Regions from separate parts of the Neobacillus sp. DHD-1R genome, predicted to be linked through region 3. Evidence: riboswitches for the same ligand, from Rfam matches in the RefSeq annotation. Region 3 holds a riboswitch; each other region holds the start of a gene.
The links. Region 3 has a riboswitch for lysine ahead of AC3ANL_RS19325 (aspartate kinase). Riboswitches for the same ligand answer to the same signal wherever they lie in the genome.

Region 1 (4,948 bases), 840 kb from region 3:
GACTGGACAGCCGATTATTGTTGATGCAGATGCCATATATTTGCTTCGAAATAATTTAGATTTAATCCGCCACTATGAAGGGCATGTAATTTTTACGCCACATCCTGGGGAAATGGCCGGATTATTAAATTTAACCGTAAAAGAAGTGGAAGAGGACCGGATTGAAATTGCCAAGAATTTTGCAAGGGATTATGGAGTTTTTTTGTTATTGAAAGGGCATAGGACCATCATTGCGACTCCAGATGAGGAGATATTCATCAACCCACACGGACATGATGCATTAGGAAAGGGCGGTAGCGGGGATGTGCTGACAGGGCTAATTGCCTCGTTTCTTGCTCAAGGAGCGCAACCGGTCGACGCCCTAATTGCGGCCAGCTATTTACATGCAAAAGCAGGGGAAGAAAAAGCTAAAGTTTTATCAAGCTACGGTGTAATGCCATTTGACATTATTGACGGGATTAGGGAGCAACTAAATCTGATTTGAAAGTATAAAATAGGCTGCTCAACTTAGGGCAGCCTTATTTTTTGAAGAAATGGTTATAATTAAAATTATCCGGTCTGTCCCAAATCGGTTGTTTTCGCCAACAAGCAATTCTTCAGACTGAAGGAAAGCATCAAAAAGAAAAATTTAATGTTTAAGCTTCTTTAAAATAATTCTTTCAATGACCTTCCATGGAAATGTATTTTTAAAAAATAGATTAGTCTTTACGCTTTTGCCGATGGGATAACGAAGGTCGGGCGATGAAGGCTGTGAAGCAATACGAGCTGCTAGTTGGGCCACTTCATTGGGGTCTCCGTATCCGGTCTTACCATGTTCAATTTCTTTCAACATGCTCTCCGCATAAGAAAAGTATGGTGAATCTTTTCGGATTTCCAACTGATCCACACTTGACCATATATTGGTCTGATAGGAACCTGGTTCGATTAAGGATACATCAATACCGAATGGTTTAACCTCCAACCTTAAGCTTTCGCTATATCCTTCAAGAGCATGCTTTGATGCTGTATAAGCAGATAATCCTGGGAATCCCATTCGTCCGCTAATACTACTCATATTAATAATTCTCCCTTGCTTTTTAGCCCTCATAAAAGGAAGAATAGCATTAGTCACTGCTATCACCCCGAAAAAGTTGGTTTCAAACTGCCGGTGATAGTCTTCAATTGAAAGTTCTTCACTAAAACCACCTAGCGCAAACCCTGCGTTGTTCACTAACACATCAATCGAGGAATAATCTTCAAGCATGCCTTTAAAAGATTGAATAGACTTAGCAGAAGTAACATCCAATGGAGTGACCTGAATTAGACCCTCAACAGCATTTTCTTTTGCGAGTTTAAATAATACCTTATCTTTTTGGGTATCTCTCATAGTTGCAATGACATTGAACCCCTTCAAGGCTAATTCAATCACACATAATAAACCAAAACCGCTCGATGAACCTGTAACAATTGCAGTTTTTCTATTCATTATTTTATATTTTCCAATTGAGCAGGGAGGAGCTGTTGTAGTGCTAATTTCTCTTCCTCATTTAATGGGACCAATGGTAATCGGACACCACCAACAGGGACTCCTGTCATATTTAAGGCAGCTTTAACCGGCGTTGGGTTTGGTGCTGCAAATAATCCTTTCATCAGTGGGAGTAGTCTTCGATGGGCAGAAGCTGCCTCATTAAGCAATCCATTTTTGAAACTTTTAATCATCTCTTGCATTTCCTTCCCAATAATATGGGAAGCTACGGAAATCACTCCTGTGCCGCCTATAGCTAGAACAGGTAATGTTAATCCATCATCACCACTGTACAATGTAAAATGGTCAGGGGTTTGGCTAATAATCTCTGCCATGGCATCAAGGTTACCGCTTGCTTCTTTTATTGACACAATATTAGGGATTTTTGAAAGACGAACAATGGTTTCGACTGACAAGCTGATTACACAACGTCCTGGGATATTATAAAGGATGACAGGCAGGGAGGTTGATTCAGCTATTGCTTTAAAGTGTTGATATAAACCTTCTTGGGATGGTTTATTATAATAAGGTACTACAAGTAAAATTCCATCTACACCTGCTTCGGCCGCAAGTTTAGTTAAGCTGATGGAAGCTCTGGTGTTATTGGATCCTGTTCCAGCGATAACCGGAACTCTACCAGCTACTTCATTCACCACAAATTTAAATAATGCCACCTTTTCTTCTGCGGATAAGGTAGGAGACTCACCAGTTGTTCCAGCGACAACTAATCCATCAGACCCATTTTCAATTAAATAATTTACTAACGTTTTGGTTGCGTTAAAATCGATTTCACCACTCAGATCAAATGGTGTAACCATTGCCGTTAATACTTGGCCAAAATTCATCATTTTTCACCCTTTACATAATTTTTAAGTAATTAGAGGGGGTAAGGCCATATTAAAATCAGCGCAAAAAAGCAGCAACGAGGGGTCGCTGCTGCTGTAGAAACAAAAAATAATAAAGTTCCTATGCGTGAGATAGCCCTCCATATAGTTTCCTATATGACAATTCTGTGCTTATTCAACAGCAGAACCAGCTTCAAGACCAATGAGATTCCTTCCGCTTCGGCAAATGCCCCTTTCCGCAATGGTCATAGGATCTCATTATCCTCGAATTGCGTACTAATGGTCTTTGCACCTCTATCCTGACTCCAAAAGATATTGAAGTAAGAAAATATTTAATTGCTTGTAATATAACAGATAATTCAATAATGTTCAATAGGAAAATCTAAATTGCCTTCAATATAATTGGTTTCAAACATTAACAGGAACATTCTATTGAAGAAATATCCTTAAAAGAAGAATCAGACTTTTTAGGGAAGGGAATCGCGACTGAAAAGTTGAATATAAATAAAACTAGTTTTATATTTTAATAAATATTGAGAGGTGGAGGAATAATGAGTGCAATTCCTAGACCAGCTTCAACAGTTGTCTTGATGGATCACTTGTCAAGAGTTTATTTAACAAAAAGACCTGAAACGATGAAATTTATGGGCGGATTTTATGTGTTTCCTGGGGGAGCAGTTGATCAGGCTGATGACGTACAAGAGGGTAACCGTATTATTGCTAGGTACCGAAATGATTCCTTTTCGATTGGTCATTATATCGCTGCGGCAAGGGAATTGTTTGAAGAAGTGGGCATCTTGATTTGTGAGAAAGACGGCGGCGTTCCTGTTCAATTCACAGAAGAAATAGAGATGGAATACCGCCGGCTTTTGATAAGAGGGGAAATTTCTTTCTTACATATGTTAATAAAGGAAGACTTATTTTTTCAGCTTGATCGTTTGAGATATATCGGTCACATAATTACCCCAAATGTAAGTAAGATTAGGTTTGATACACGTTTTTTTCTAACGCAGCTGCCAGTAGGCCAAACCCCTAAACCTAACGTAAATGAAATTACTGATGCTAGCTGGATGTCTCCGGCCGATGCATTAGCTGCAAATCAAAGTGGTGAAATATCATTGGCTCCACCAACGATTCATACCTTGAAAACTATTGTAAATCATCTTAACGGCAATCCATTGCAGATGCCTGCGTTTAATTTAGGTGATTATATTGGTGATGCAAGAAAATAATCAGATTCCTGTTGTATTACGGTACCTTCTTTTACTAACTTGATTAAATGTGCTTCCGTCGTTCGTTTTGCTACGTCAAAAACACTCGGATGTGGTAGTTTGTCATAAATCATGTTTGTTAAATTGACAGCGCTTAATTTTTTATGTTTGTTTAGAAGGGCTTTGATTTGGTTTTCACGGTATAATCTTCTATTTAATACAAATTCAATTTGTTCATAAGGGTGTTCTACCCATCCACCATGTCCCGGACCAATTTTGCTTATTTTCAGTTGTCTTAACTTTTTGAGTGTGTCTATATAGTCTGACATATCCCCATCAGGGGGACCGACCCATGATGTTCCTTCCGCCACAATATTATCTCCAGCGAGGAGAATTTGCCTTGATGGAATATATAGGTTTAACTGGCCTGCTGTATGACCTGGAGCATGAATGATAATTATTTCTTCATCAGCTATTCTTATTATGTCGCCGTCGTTTAAAAATGCTAATTGATTCAAAGGCTCAATTGCGGCAAGAATACCCTTTTTTTCAAGTGGGTGGCCATAAACGAGTGGATTCCATGCCGCTAATTGCAGAACTCCTGGGGCATGGTCAGGGTGTGAGTGGGTTAATATAATCCTCTTTGGTATGGCAAGGTTATTTTGTTTTATTGCTAGCTCTAAATCTATTTTCGTATCTGGTTGATCAAATCCTGCATCAACTAATATACTTTCATGAGCGTTTCCAATTAAATAGCAATTTGTAGTGGTATGTGGTAACAAAGTTGGCGTTGAAATCGGTACTCGAATAATTTTTAGGTTACTACCCATCGATAACATCCTTTCATCTATTACAACACGTAAGTGATTTATTACTTACGTATTCATCATGAGAATGTTATATTCCTGCTGTAATCCATGGTTTCCAAGATATTTTCCATACTTATTAACAAAGCCTGCTATTCATCAATAGCAGACCTACATCTTCAAACTTAGTTAGCGTAAAAATTTTCCGTATAGTAAGGCTGTGATTGTTGATTAAAGGCAACGCCAACTCCCAAGTACTCGTAGCCTTTCCGCAAAATGTTCTCACGGTGGCCAAGTGAGTTCATAAGGCCTTCATGAGCAAAAATACTGCTAAACTGTCCATATGCAAGATTTTCTCCAGCTAACTGAAAGACAATATCATCCTCTTTCATCCGGTCAAAGGGGGATTGTCCTTTCAGGTTGGTATGGTCAAAGTATGCATTAACAGCCATATCGCTACTATGTTTTCTGGCTGTTTCGCGAACATGCTGATCCCATGACAATATCGGAAGCTGGTGATTAACGCGGGAAGCATTGGTTAAATCAAATAGCTGGTATTCGAAGCCTTCTTTTAGTGCAGGA
Region 2 (4,948 bases), 1.6 Mb from region 3:
CCTTCAACAAACCGTTGATTATAAGGTACAGAATCAAGTTTATACGTTAAACGCCAGCGAATTAATTAAAAATGCCTCCGTGGCAAAAGATTTAAAGATTACGATTGATGCAGATGATATTAAGAAAAAGATTTCTGAAATTAATCAATCTCAATCTACCTTAAATAAAAATTTCACTTTTAAAACCCATTCAGGTTCAGTTATTTCCGTAAAAGGACAAGGTTATGGCTGGGCCCTAGATGTGGACAAAGAAACAGCACAGATTCAGGCAGCTTTTGAAAAAGGCGACAAATCTATTTCTGCTTCGAATATTATCGGCCATGGCTGGAGTAATGAAGGCTACGGTTATGAAACGACAGCGAACCACGGCATTGGTGATACGTATGCGGAAGTGTCCATAGCTGAACAGCGTATCTGGATTTACAAGAATGGCAAATTGGCTGTCACAACGCATGTCGTGACAGGTAAGCATAGCACCGGTGAAGATACATCAAAAGGAGTCTGGTACATCCTTTATAAACGGACACCATCCACACTCCGGGGCTCCCACGTAGGCAGTGGGTCTTATGAAGTTGAAGTTAATTATTGGGCGCCATTTACGAACAGCGGGCAAGGTTTCCACGATGCCGGCTGGCGAAAAAACTGGTCAAGTACTGCTTATCTTGGGGCTGGATCCGGCGGCTGCGTCAATACACCACCCACTGTAATGAAAACCGTGTATGACAATCTCAGCACATACGAACCGGTTGTAATATATTAAAAAAGACGGCTTCTCGTGCTTCCCGACAATGACAAGGAAGTACAAGAGCCGCCTTTTCTTTTTAAAAACATCATTAACTTATGATAAAGTTCACCGTACCAGTTTTATCTGCATTTATAGATCATAAACCAAATTCTATAATTACAGTCCCTCCATAACGGGTGGGTTTTTCTTAAATCCTTTTGTCGTGATAAATGCGTAAACAAAACCAATGATCAGCCAGACAAAGCCTACTTTTAAAGTTAAGGCGGACAGATTGATGAACAAATAAAAACAGATCAGAAATCCTAAAGCTGGTATTAAGAAGTAGCGGATGAACTTCTTCTCTTTTTTACGGAAGTAATAATAAACAATAACTGAAAGGTTCACAAACATAAATCCTGTTAATCCGCCAAAATTCATTAACTCTGCTACTAAGGAGATCGGAAGGGCAAGTGCTCCGATCACGCTAATGATACACATTAATAAAATATTAAGAATAGGTGTTTTAAACTTAGGGTGGACATAGGTAAAGAACTTTTTCGGAAGTACTTCATCACGGCCCATACTAAACATTAAACGGGAAGCACTTGCTTGCCCGGTCATACCTGCTGTAAAGGTAGAAACGATAATAGCAATTGTATAAATCGTTGCTAGTGCCGCCCCCCCAGCCGCATGGGCAATATCAAAAAGGGCTGTATCTGCTGAACTAAAGGAAGTCACATCCGGCCAAACAAGCTGAGCAACATATGCTTGTAGAATAAAGATTAAACCGCCGATAAGGCAAGAAAGAATAGCGGCCTTCCAAATATCTTCTTTAGGTTTAATTGCCTCTTCAGACAAAGTAGTAATACTATCAAACCCTAAAAATGAGAAGCATGCCATAGCAGCTCCTGCAATAATAGCAGAGGTAGTAAACGTTTCTCCATTAAAGAAGGGTTTAATCGAAATAAGGGTATTGGCTCCTTCACCGCCTACAATGGCCTTGATGCAGAATATCACAAAAATGACAACGACTACACCCATAAAGAGAACAAGAATGTTGTTTGTTTTTGCAGCCATTTCAATCCCCAGGATATTAATGAATGTAATGACAGCAGCAATGATTAGGACCCATGCCCAATATGGGATAGCAGGAACTAGGGCATTTGCATAGGAAGCACCTACCATGAAAACAATCAATGGTACTAAAACGTAGTCCATAAACATGGCCCATCCCGCAAAAAAACCGAGATGCGGATTGATCGAACGCTGTGTATAAGAATAAGTAGAACCTGCAACTGGAAAGGCTGCAGCCATTCGTCCATAGCTATAAGCAGAAAACATCATGGCAACCATGGCGATTAAGTACGCTAATGGGAGCATTCCTCCCGTAGAAACGGCTGCATATCCATAAATATACGCAGGTGCAATGGGCGTCATAAAAGCTATCCCATAAATCACAAGGTCCCATAAGCTTAGTACTCTCTTAAACTGCGGATTGTTTCCGCTATTATTTTTCAAACTCATTTCATAACTTCCTCTCACTAGGCTTCCTGTGGTGTTTTCTCCAGCTGCATGCTAATAAGTTCAATTGTTTCCTCTGTACTCATGACCTCGCAATAAATTTGATTCATAATCATAATTTCTGCATCATGTAATTGTTGGGTTGCTGCACAGCAAGCATCCTCGACTAGAATGACTTCAAATCCAGCATCAGCTAAACTTCTGACAGTCGATGCCACACATTGATCCGTCACAACACCTGTACAAACTACCGTTTCAATTCCCATATTTCGAAGAAGAAATTCATAATTGGTTCCACTTAGAACACTATCTGTTGTTTTTTCAACGACAATTTCATCCTCTAAAGGTTTCAGTTCATCTATCATTTCTGCCCCATAATGTCCAATTGGAAGCAGGATATTATTCCAGCCAGGTCTTCTTTGAACCGGAGATCTATCACGTCCATCTTTATGATGGCAGGCAATTCTACCAAAGGTGACTTCTAATTGATTGTTCCGGAAGAACTCTAGTAGTTTTTGGTTATTTGGGATTACAATGTTTTCTAAACGATTATAAAAATATTCCCATTTATCCCACATCCCTTTTTCTCTAGCTACATCCGCATCACCATAATCCTTGCTCACAAATTGATTTTGCATGTCCACTATTAATAGAGCCGTTTTACTTGGATCCGGCTGAATTCTATCCTCACCGGCTGGTACAAATTCATAGTATAAAGTTTGTAAATTTTGTTTTTCCATCATGTTGTCCTCCTGAAAATAGATAGTTTCTTCCAATTCCTTAACCGCTAAAAAAGAATAAAAAAAGAAATAACATAAATCTGCATGTTATTCCTCTCCTTTTTGGCAATAAAAAAACTACAAACCAAATCTGAGATGAACTCAGAAAAACGTTGTAGTGATTCTAAAGTCCTCACCCTTATCCCATTTGAGATAGCACAACTCAATAAACCAGGGAGTTTATTAAGACAGTACTGCAATTATTCACTGCAGTCCCAGCATGTAACATCGAGAATGATTACACACTTCGGCGACATTTCCTTCTCCTTAGGATCAAAGCATTCTCAAGCTCCTCTAAGGACTAATAAAGATCGCACCTCTACCTCACTAGATTCAAGTGAGGTTTATTTAATTATTTGTATATTCTAAAATAATAATATTTTAATGTCAATGGGATTAATAACCAGGATGGCCTTACGGGGTCATCCCAGCCGCTTCTGAATCCCCCGAAGTAGCATTATCGGTTTGAATCCATACACCGTCTTGATCTACTTTATAACCTTGAATGACAGTATCGGCAGCCATTTCCCCTTCTTGATAGAAATAATACCAGTTACCATTGATTTGCACCCAGCCTGTAACCATCACACCACTACTCGAAAGGAAATATTTCTTTCCTGATAATTCAAGCCAGCCCGTTTTCATTGCTCCTGATTGATCTAAGTAATACCATTGCCCTTTATCTAAAGTCCAACCCTTACGCATTACACCATTAGACTGGAGGTAATACCACTTACTGCCGGAAAGCAGCCAGCCCGTTTTCATTTTTCCGTTGGCTTGAAGGTAATACCATTTACCGTTAGCTTGGATCCAGCCTGTTTTCATCGCTCCCGAGCGATCAAGGAAATACCATGCACCACCATTATATAGCCAGCCTGTCCTCATTGATCCATTACTAGTTAAGTAGTACCATGAACCGCCTGACTTTATCCATCCCGTTTTCATAACTCCTGATGAATCTAGGTAGTACCAGAGACCATTATTGTAAAGCCACCCCGTGTACTTCCCACTTGCCGTATAAAAATACCAGTTGCCCTTCGAAAACACCCAACCATTTCCTGGGATTTCATTCCAAACCATGCTTGATATTTTATTAATGGTTTCAATACCATAGGATAGGGATTTATTATTCGTTGTCAAAACAGCAATAACATAATTTTTACCTTGTCCATTTATGTACCCAACACTATTCACATAACTGCCAGTAGTGACCCAGCCGTTTTTTAATGCAACACTCACCCCTGAAGGAATACCATAACTAGTACCCCAACGTTGATCCGACACTACATTCCGCATAAGATTTAGACCATATGCCCTCTGCTTATCCGTTAAGAATGTATTGGGATAGGCAAAGAGTTTCATCATGGTAAGTTGGTCCGAAACCGTTGTGGTGGTTCGTCCCCACCAGCCGCCTGTACCTGCAATCGTGCTGGTCATACCAACTTTTCTAAAAAAGGCCTGCACGCTTTGATCACTGCCAAGCTGCCGCCATATCGTACTTGCAGCACTGTTATCACTATTTTCTATCATTTTAGTTAGCAATGAATTTTCATAGGTTGTGATTGGTATATTTTGATAGAGTACATCTGCTAACATCGACATCTTCACAACACTTTGAGTATAGTAGGTTTTAGAAGGGTTGTATGTATATGTCTTACCAGTGTTGGCATCATAAACACCGATTGAAACTGTGTTACTTCTCGAACTAATATAATTGGTTACATCCGTTCCCAATATTGTTGCTGCATGTACAGGCATTTTCACAAAAAGCAACATGGCCAATCCCACCAAAGCAGATGCAACTATTTTCTTATATAACTTCATTTCCTCATCCCTTCTAGCTAATCTATGAATCTAATTTTATAATACTGTACCACTAGTGAAAAAAATAGTTAAAAAATGACAATAGTGAAGAGAAACCTCT
Region 3 (4,948 bases):
ATCTAACTGTTAGAGTTTTTACTTTAAAGGTAAAGATAATTATGATAATAAATAGGATTAGATATTGCAAAATAACAATATTTTCTTATTGAAAACTGTACTGAAACTTAGCCAAAATTGTATATAATAGAATAATAGAAAGAGGGGAAGCTTGTGGAAGAAAGTACAGTCGTTAATTTGGATACAAATGCAGCAGAACCACGAACCATCTCGATCTTCGGATATGAGTTAATTAGGGAAATACTTCTGCCAGAAATTCTCGGAAAAGATACGCCTGAAATATTATATTGGGCCGGTAAGCGTCTAGCGCGAAAATTCCCTTTAGCTGATCATGATCAAGTCATTGAGTTTTTTACCAAAGCTTCATGGGGTCAGCTGGAAATAATTAAAGAAACAAAAAATGAAATCGAAATGGAACTATCTAGTCCATTGATTGTGCCTCGTGTAAAATCAAAGGCCGAGCACTTTTTTCAGCTCGAAGCCGGTTTCCTTGCTCAGCAAATCGAACTCCAAAAAAAAGTATATACGGAAGCCTTTGAGCACCCTGTTAAAAAATCAAACAAAGTTCAATTCACCGTCAAATGGGATACAAAAGACCCCATAAAGTAACTTCTCAACGATCATTTTGTTAATAAGGGTGTCAGGCACCAAAGGTGCCTGACACCCTTTTCACTATTCCCCTAATTCAAATGCTGTGTGAAGGGCTTGTACAGCTTGAAGCATGTTTTTTTCTTCGACAACGACGGATACTTTAATTTCGGAGGTGCTGACCATTTTGATTTGAATGTTATTTTCAGCTAGTACTTCAAACATTTTAGCGGCAACGCCTGGATTAGAAATCATTCCTGAACCAACAATCGATACCTTGGCTAACTTATTTTCAGCATCAAGTTGCTCATATCCCAGGACTGTTTTATTATCTTCCAGGACCTTTAATGTTTCGAGCAAATCATTCGTATGGATCGAGAATGACAGATTGGCAGTCCCTCCCTCAGTTGTACTTTGAATAATAATGTCCACGTTAAGATGATTTTGTGCTAAGGTGGTAAAAATAGTTGATAAACTTGTTAATGAGTTAGTGAGTCCTAGTACAGTAACCCTTGTAATTTCATCGTCAAACGCTACTCCGCGCACTACTAAATTTTGTTCCATTGTTGCTTCCTCCTCTATGACTGTTCCTTCTACTCTCTCCATACTTGAACGAACCTCAAGCTGAACTTTGTAATTTTTTGCAAACTCGACTGCTCTTGGGTGCAGCACACCTGCACCTAGATTAGCAAGTTCAAGCATTTCATCATATGAAACGGATAATAATTTACGTGCCTCTTTAACATATCGTGGATCCGTTGTAAAAACACCGGTTACATCCGTATAAATATCGCATCGATCAGCTTTTAATGATGCAGCTAGAGCAACAGCGGTTGTATCTGAGCCACCGCGGCCAAGTGTTGTAATCTCGCCATCTTCTGTTATCCCTTGGAATCCTGCCACAATCACAACTTTTCCTTCAGACAGCTGAGCTTGAATCGCCTCCGTGTTGATTTTGGCAATCCGGGCATTTCCATGAACTGGTTCTGTAACGATCCCCGCCTGCCAGCCTGTATACGAAACTGCATTAAGCCCCTGTTGATTTAAAGCCATCGACAATAATGCAATCGTAACCTGCTCCCCTGTTGAAAGCAGCATATCCATTTCCCGCTTGTTTGGCTGATCAGATATTTCCTTTGCTAAACTTACTAGCTGATCGGTAGATTTCCCCATAGCCGACACAACGACAACAACGTTATTACCTAGCACGGTCTCCTCTTTTATACGTGATGCTACATTTAATATTCTTTCTACACTGCCAACGGAGGTTCCCCCAAATTTTTGTACGATAAGCCCCATAGTTGATTCCCTTCTTTCAAATGATTACATTAGATTTCCCCATAAATGAAAAAAAAGCAATGAGGGCATCTCATTGCTTTTTGAACACGAAAAAATAAATTCCTGTACAAATAACGTAAGATAGCTCTCCAAGACATACGTCTTGACAATTCTGGATTTATTCAATACAGAACCAGCAAAGGAAGGAATGAGACCTTCTTTACTTCGGCGAACATTCCCTTTCATGATCCCTCTTCGAAGCTCATCCTTCTCAGAACCATTACTCTTGAAGCTCGCACCTCTACCTTCACTTTAGTACGACAAAGTGATAGTAAATTAAATTTTCACTTATTATAGCATGTTCTTTTTTTTCTGACAATCATATTGTGTGAAGTTTATTGAATAATTCTTCTGCTACATTTATTGGAATTCCAAGTGCAGTAAATTCCTCTATGTTGGCTTCCTTCATTTTTTTGACAGAACCGAACTGTTTTAATAGTAATTTTTTTCGTTTTTCTCCGATACCCTGAATATCATCGAGCAACGATTGGAACGCACTTTTCCCACGGAGTTGACGGTGGAAAGTAATCGCAAAGCGGTGAACTTCATCTTGAATGCGTTGCAGTAAATAAAACTCTTGGCTGTTTCGAGCTAAGGGGACGATTTGCAATGGATTGCCGTATAGAAGCTGGGATGTTCGGTGTTTCTCATCCTTTACCAATCCTGAAAGCGGGATATCTAAGCCCAGCTCATTTTCCAAAACATCTCTTACAGCCTCGACATGCCCTTTTCCACCATCAATGATAATCAAATCAGGAAGCGGTAAATCATCTTTTAGGGCTCTCGAGTATCTTCTTCTCGTTACTTCTCGCATGGATTCATAATCATCGGGACCCTTAACCGATTTGATTTTATATTTGCGATACTCTCGTTTATTTGCTTTCCCATCAATAAAAACAACCATGGCGGATACTGGATCTGTCCCTTGAATGTTAGAGTTATCGAATGATTCAATCCTGTGCGGTGTATATATCCCCAGTAGCTCCCCAAGGTTTTCAACAGCCTTAATCGTTCTTTCCTCATCTTTTTCAATCAGGGAGAACTTTTCATTTAAAGCAATCTTCGCATTTTTTATGGCCATTTTAACGAGGTCCTTTTTTTGACCGCGCTGTGGCTGCAGGACTCTTACTTCCAAAAGCTGTTCAGCGATATGAAGATCCACGTCGTCTTGAATTAAAATTTCTTTTGGTTTAAAATGATTGGCTTTTGTATAAAATTGGCCGAGGAACGTTAAAATTTCTTCCTCCGGCTCATTGTAGATGGGAAACATCGATACGTCCCGCTCAATCAGCTTTCCTTGCCGGACAAAAAAGACCTGAACGCACATCCAGCCTTTATCGACTGCATAGCCAAATACGTCACGGTCGGTAAAATCAGTCATCGTAATTTTTTGCTTTTCCATAATCGCCTCAATATGAACAATTTTATCGCGGAACTCCATTGCCCGCTCAAAATCAAGTTCTTCTGAGGCAGCTGTCATTTTTTCTGTGAGCTCTTTTTTTATTTCCTTATAGCCGCCATTTAGAAAGCGGGAAATTTCATCCGTCATTTGCTTATACTGCTCTTCACTCACTTCATTCACACAAGGTGCAAGGCATTGCCCTAAATGATAGTACAAGCAAACACGATCAGGCAGGGTGGAGCATTTTCGTAATGGGTAAATCCGATCTAACAGCTTTTTCGTCTCATTAGCTGCTCCTACATTGGGATAAGGACCAAAGTATTTCCCTTTATCCTTTTTCACTTTTCTCGTTATGATAAGCTTTGGATGTCTTTCTGCAGTTAGTTTAATAAACGGATAGCTTTTATCATCCTTCAGCATGATATTGTATTTTGGATCGTATTTCTTAATCAGGTTCAATTCAAGTAATAGGGCTTCTATATTCGAAGAGGTAACAATGTATTCAAAGTCCTCAATTTCATTAACAAGTCTTAACGTTTTTCCATCGTGGGATCCAGTGAAATAGGAACGGACACGATTCTTTAAAACCTTTGCTTTTCCCACATAAATAATTGTTCCCTGACGGTCCTTCATTAAGTAGCAGCCAGGCAGATCAGGCAGCAGGGTCAATTTTTGCTTTATATTTTCATTCATTCCGGCCACTCCCTCCGTCTTTTTTTAATGTATTTAAAATTCTAATGCAAATGACTCATAAAGGGAAGTAGGAGACTCTTGTAAAAAGCAAAAAACCTTAGCTAGATGGAACTCTAACTAAGGTTTTTTGTTATTTATCTTATACGTGTTTTTCTAAAACACTTGCTAGCGCGTCTTTTGGCTGGAAGCCAACGACTTTATCGACAACTTCGCCATCTTTCAGTACCAACAATGTTGGGATGCTCATAACGCCGAAGTTAGCAGCTGTTTGTGGGTTATCATCCACATCAAGCTTAGTAATTTTTACTTTTTCGCCCATTTCTGCGTCAAGTTCTTCTAGAACTGGAGCTATCATTTTACAAGGTCCGCACCATGGTGCCCAAAAATCTACAAGCACAAGGCCTGAACCTGTTTCAGTAGCAAAGGTTTGATCTGTTACGTGTGAAATAGCCATCTTTATTGACCTCCTATTAAATAACTGAAATACTACGGAAAGTATACCATCGATTGCCATATCATGCTAATAATATGTTTCAGCATGTAATATACCCATCCTGGTTATAAGTATTCTATGCGAATATAAAAAAAGCGAGCGTTACTTGTTGTCCCGCCCGCTTTATTATTATCTTTCTTAGCCATTCTTATGTCTAGCTCCAGCGATTCCGCTTTGCTTATTACGAATGGACCTTAAGTTTTTTAAACTCTTCTGTTAATATTGGTACGACCTCGAACAAGTCACCGACAATGCCATAATCGGCTACTTTAAAAATATTCGCTTCAGGATCTTTGTTGATCGCTACGATAACTTTAGAGTTGGACATCCCAGCTAAGTGCTGAATGGCTCCAGAAATACCGCAGGCAATATACAGGTCTGGTGTTACCACCTTTCCAGTTTGACCGATTTGTAAAGAGTAATCACAATAATCA
Region 4 (4,948 bases), 670 kb from region 3:
CAAAAGCGAGGTGTCATTTTGACCAATTATAAAGCTAAAAAAAGTAACCTCAAAGATTTATTATCAAAAAGTGGAATGGATCTAGATAATTTGGAAAGGAATACAAATATTCCTAGGAGTCAACTCGACGACTACTTGTCAAAGAAGGTAATGAACCTAAACACGGCAATGACTATTTCCAAAGAATTAAATTGCAAGATTGAAGATCTATACGTTTGGACTGCAAAGGAAAGTTAATACTACCCTAGCTATGCAAAAAAGCAGACCCATTGAGGATCTGCTTTTATTATGCACATTTTTATCTAATTTATCGAGGTAATTAAACAGTTAAATCGCATTTCTCTAAGGGAATAACCTTAGTCTTTTTCAAGAATTTATACCCTAGCCATAAAATTAGGAAAAGTGGTAAGCCAATATAAGAAACCAACACACCATTCCAATCAATGTGGTCACCCATAAAAGCGGAATAATTTTGACCTAAAACGACAAATGCACAAACGGCAAAAGCGAAAATCGGGCCAAATGGGAATAATTTAGATTTATAAGGTAATAAATTTAGATCTTTTCCTTGTGCAACAAAAGCTTTGCGGAATCGATAGTGACAAATGGCGATTCCGAGCCATGCGATAAAGCCAGACATACCAGAAGCATTCAAAAGCCATACATAGACAACACCATCCCCAAAGAAAGAAGCTAGAAAGGCAAGTGTTCCTACTAAAGTTGTAGCAATTAATGCATTTACAGGGACACCATTTTTATTAAGCTTACCTAAAAATTTTGGTGCTTTACCTTGTCGAGCTAAATCCCAAAGCATCCGTGTAGAAGCATACATTCCAGAATTACCGGCCGATAATACTGCTGTTAAGATAACAGCATTCATGACAGAAGCGGCAAAGGCAATTCCTGCTTTTTGAAATACAAGGGTAAATGGGCTTACGGTTATATCTCCATTTGCCAAATTTCCATTTGTATAAGGAATGAGCAGGCCGATAACAAAAATAGCTAATACATAAAATAAAAGAATCCGCCAAAATACTGATCGTACTGCCCGTGGTATTGATTTTTTGGGGTCGTCTGTTTCTCCCGCAGCGACTCCTAAAAGCTCAGTTCCTTGGAATGAGAAGCCAGCGGCCATAAAGATGCCAAGCATGGACATAAAGCCGCCATGAAAGGGAGCATCACCAATTGTGAAGTTTTTAAAGCCAATGGCATGATCTCCCATAATACCAAAAATCATCAATGTCCCAGTAATAATAAAAATGATGACCGTTATGACTTTAATAAGCGAGAACCAGTATTCAGCTTCTCCAAACCCTTTTACGGATAGATAATTTAACAAGAACATAATGACTAAAAAGAGACTGCTCCATACTAATGATGGGGTGTTCGGAAACCAGTATTTCATAATCATTGTTACAGCAGCTAATTCTGCTGCAATGGTAATGGCCCAGTTATACCAGTAATTCCAACCGAGCGCAAAACCAAAGGCAGGATCAACAAATTTAGTTGCATACGTACTAAAGCTTCCGGCCACTGGCATGTAAGTACCCATTTCGGCTAAGCCTTGCATTAAGAAGTAAACCATTACACCAATAACAAGATAGGAAAGGATAGCTCCACCCGGTCCGGCCGAATGAATCGCACCACCGCTTGCCAGGAATAGTCCGGTTCCAATCGTTCCCCCTAACGAAATCATTGTAAGGTGACGTGATTTTAAACTCCGTTTTAGTTCCGTAGTTTCCGCATGGTTACCTGTATATACTTGTTTATCAAGATTTCTTGCTGTTTGTGATTGCATATCAATACTCCTTTATCTTTTTCTTATTTCTTTCATTAGAAGGAGTTTTGGAATAAAAAAATGCCATCGAAGTAGAATCGATGGCATCGTAAATACCCCGCATCATACCTTCCGAAAGATAGCTCAACACGCATGACTGGTAGGGCCAAGCGTGACAGTTCTGTTCCTATTCGGAGACAGACCCAGCATGCTTTTTATAGAGATAAAAGCAAACTTCGGCAGCTTTTCCTTTCAAACGGAGTCAAGGATGTCTCTACATCTCGTCCACTTTACTAATAAAAACCGCGACCTCTACCTCATCGGTTTGATGAGGATTTAACTATAAAGTTATTATATTAATAAAGTATAATTATTATTTTAAAAATGTCAATCTATTTTATTTAAATAGGTTTAAGGAAAAAAATTTATTCTGTTAGTAGACAGATAATTGGTTCAATTTAAAAAAAACTGTTAAGTTTATTTAGATTAGAGAATTTAGTATGATTTTAAAATAGAAAATGCAGGTATTAGGAGGGTTTTTTACCATGCAAATTGTCGGAATCATTGTGGGTTCTCTTATCGTGGTAGGGGCATTTAATTTTTTCTTAATTCCCCATGAGGTGTTAAGTAGTGGTTTGAGCGGGATATCGATGTTATTAGGAATGATTACACCGCTTAATACTGGTTTGGCTAACTTCCTTTTGAATTTACCGATGATTATAATTGGATATAAAATTCTTGGCAAAAAGTTTGTCATGAATACCATTTTTTCAGTGTTGATCATTTCTGTAGGTCTTTATGTGGTGCCTATCATACCCTTTGCGAATGACACTATGCTTTCATCGATCTTCGGCGGTGCGCTCGCAGGTCTTGGGGTTGGAATTGTATTCCGTTCATCAGGATCAACGGGGGGCTTTGATATTATTGGCATGATCGTTTCAAGGAAAAAGGACTTTCCTATCGGGGTGTTACTTTCTGGTATGAATGGTGTTGTTATTATATTTAATGGATTCCTATTTAATTGGGACGCGGCTCTTAATACGTTAGTATCTATATATGTCACAGGTAAAGTAGTGGATGCCATTTATACAGATCATGCTAAATTAACCTTGATGATTATTACGGGAAAAGGTGAGGAAATGCGGGAACATTTGCTGACCAATTTGTACAGGGGACTTACCATAATGGATGGAGTTGGTGGGTATTCTAACGACAAACGGAATGTTTTAATGACAGTCATTTCTAGATATGAATTAAACGAGGTTAAAAATCTCATTTCCGAGGTGGACCCAAGTGCATTTGTTAATATCACAGAAACCATTGAGGTAATGGGGTTATTTCATCGACAGAGCCCTTCCTAGTTCATAAAAAGAGTTGCACTTTGCCTAAGTGCAACTCTTTTTTATTTGGATAATCGATTATGAATTTTCTCGATTTTTCATCCATTCTTGACGGTAGAAGCTTTTTAAAAGTAAGATGTTAAAAGAAACTTATTATTTGTAAGTGCAAGATTTAAGGAGGAAACTTTATGCAAACAAAAGTAAAGAAAAGTTTTACTGATGTGATGAAAGACCGTCACTCCGTAAGAAAATATGATCCAAGCTATCAAATTTCTAAACAAGAAATTAAAGATATAATAAAAGAAGCGACATCAGCACCATCATCAAGTAATCTTCAACCATGGCGCTTTATGGTGTTCCAAGACCAAGAAATTAAAAAAGACCTTAGAGTTATTGCATACAATCAAGAACAGGTGGAAACAGCATCGGCTGTAATTGCTGTACTAGGTGACAAGGAAATGTATAAGAGTATTGAGAAGGTATATCACAGTGCCCATGAAGCTGGTTTTATGGATGAAGCAAACATGGAGCGATTAATCGCCAGTGCCAATAATACGTATCCTAATGCACCTGAAGATATTCGAAAAAATATTGCTATGTTTGATGCAGGACTTGTGTCAATGCAATTAATGCTTATAGCTAAGGAAAGAGGGTATGATACTGTCCCCATGGGTGGATTTGATAAACAACAATTCATAGAAAAATTTAATGTTTCAGAACGTTTTTTCCCAATTGTATTAATTCCACTTGGTAAGGCGGCTGCCCCTGCATTTGGTTCAACACGGTTACCATTAGATGATGTATTGATCGAGTATAAATAATTAAAAAGAGGATGGCTCAAGGAAGGCAGACCCCACATTTAACACTCAATAGATTGTGGGGTTTAATCCTTTGGTTTGAGCTATCCTCTTTTTTTAATTGTTAATATATTTTTCAAATACAGTTCCAAAATCTTTAACTGAATATTGCTTTTTACTTTCTTCCAGCCATTGGAAGGCTGCCTGATTTAGCATTTTAAATTGAACAACCAGGTTGCTATCTGGACTTGTTACACGGCCAAGTGTAGTGGAGGCAATCTCCAAACTTTGTTTGGCAAATTGAAGACTGATTTCATTTTCATGTGAAATCTCCGAAATTTTAATAAGTGCTTTGTATAAATCCTTTATTTCCTCAATATGCTTTTTGTGGACATCAATCGAGAAAGGCGCTGAGCCAATTTTGAATTTTATCTCGACATCAATGTCGACCGTACCAGCTGTTTCAAGTTTTACATCGGAAATTCGATTTGTTGCATAACTATATCGGTGCAACATTCGTTTTTTACTTGTCGCACTTGTGCCATCCAAATGGATTAGGGCATTATTGGTAAAGCAGTATTCATCAGATTTTGATTTAATTAAAAAATAAATCTTTTCATTGTCTTCATGCATGACATAATCGTCTGCATCGACCTTATCGTAATCTTGCGGCTTAATAACAGAACCAACATCACTTAAACCTAAAATATCAGCGGCTACTTTTCCAAACATGGTACCAACCTCACTTTACTTTTTACTTTCTACTCCTATGTACGAATAAAGGAAACTAAAGTTTCAACGTTTGACCAACATCTCAACGACAAAATATTCTATGCTCCGATTGAAAGTTGATTCCTGTATTTTATTAGATATTAACATACAATTCAGAAATCTGATATACTTAAACAAATAAACCCAGTTGTAATTGTAGTTGGAGGATGTCCAATGTAAATAAACCTTACTTTTTATATTAAGAATTGAATAAAAGTGAGGGTGTGCAATGTCCATTTTTGTCGGAAAAAGAGCCTCTTTCC

Region 1: it holds a riboswitch for lysine, as region 3 does, so the genes downstream of both, dapA (4-hydroxy-tetrahydrodipicolinate synthase) here and AC3ANL_RS19325 (aspartate kinase) in region 3, are expected to answer to the same signal.
Region 2: it holds a riboswitch for lysine, as region 3 does, so the genes downstream of both, AC3ANL_RS00325 (cysteine hydrolase family protein) here and AC3ANL_RS19325 (aspartate kinase) in region 3, are expected to answer to the same signal.
Region 4: it holds a riboswitch for lysine, as region 3 does, so the genes downstream of both, AC3ANL_RS15810 (amino acid permease) here and AC3ANL_RS19325 (aspartate kinase) in region 3, are expected to answer to the same signal.

What each region holds. Positions count from the first base shown of each region.
Region 1 covers NZ_CM173232.1:3,075,145-3,080,092, reverse strand. The annotation lists gene AC3ANL_RS14880 (NAD(P)H-hydrate dehydratase) at 1-484, shown strand, start outside; gene AC3ANL_RS14875 (SDR family oxidoreductase) at 629-1,465, opposite strand; gene dapA (4-hydroxy-tetrahydrodipicolinate synthase) at 1,465-2,352, opposite strand; lysine riboswitch at 2,475-2,654, opposite strand; gene AC3ANL_RS14865 (NUDIX hydrolase) at 2,901-3,581, shown strand; gene AC3ANL_RS14860 (MBL fold metallo-hydrolase) at 3,557-4,390, opposite strand; gene AC3ANL_RS14855 (CAP domain-containing protein) at 4,552-4,948, opposite strand, start outside.
Region 2 covers NZ_CM173232.1:65,072-70,019, reverse strand. The annotation lists gene AC3ANL_RS00335 (L,D-transpeptidase family protein) at 1-760, shown strand, start outside; gene AC3ANL_RS00330 (APC family permease) at 902-2,248, opposite strand; gene AC3ANL_RS00325 (cysteine hydrolase family protein) at 2,266-2,988, opposite strand; lysine riboswitch at 3,171-3,354, opposite strand; gene AC3ANL_RS00320 (N-acetylmuramoyl-L-alanine amidase family protein) at 3,439-4,848, opposite strand.
Region 3 covers NZ_CM173232.1:3,914,117-3,919,064, forward strand. The annotation lists gene AC3ANL_RS19320 (YslB family protein) at 154-609, shown strand; gene AC3ANL_RS19325 (aspartate kinase) at 673-1,887, opposite strand; lysine riboswitch at 2,001-2,178, opposite strand; gene uvrC (excinuclease ABC subunit UvrC) at 2,246-4,021, opposite strand; gene trxA (thioredoxin) at 4,161-4,475, opposite strand; gene AC3ANL_RS19340 (electron transfer flavoprotein subunit alpha/FixB family protein) at 4,696-4,948, opposite strand, start outside.
Region 4 covers NZ_CM173232.1:3,245,241-3,250,188, reverse strand. The annotation lists gene AC3ANL_RS15815 (helix-turn-helix domain-containing protein) at 76-237, shown strand; gene AC3ANL_RS15810 (amino acid permease) at 320-1,798, opposite strand; lysine riboswitch at 1,910-2,100, opposite strand; gene AC3ANL_RS15805 (YitT family protein) at 2,323-3,138, shown strand; gene AC3ANL_RS15800 (nitroreductase family protein) at 3,306-3,938, shown strand; gene AC3ANL_RS15795 (PH domain-containing protein) at 4,032-4,646, opposite strand; gene AC3ANL_RS15790 (hypothetical protein) at 4,915-4,948, shown strand, end outside.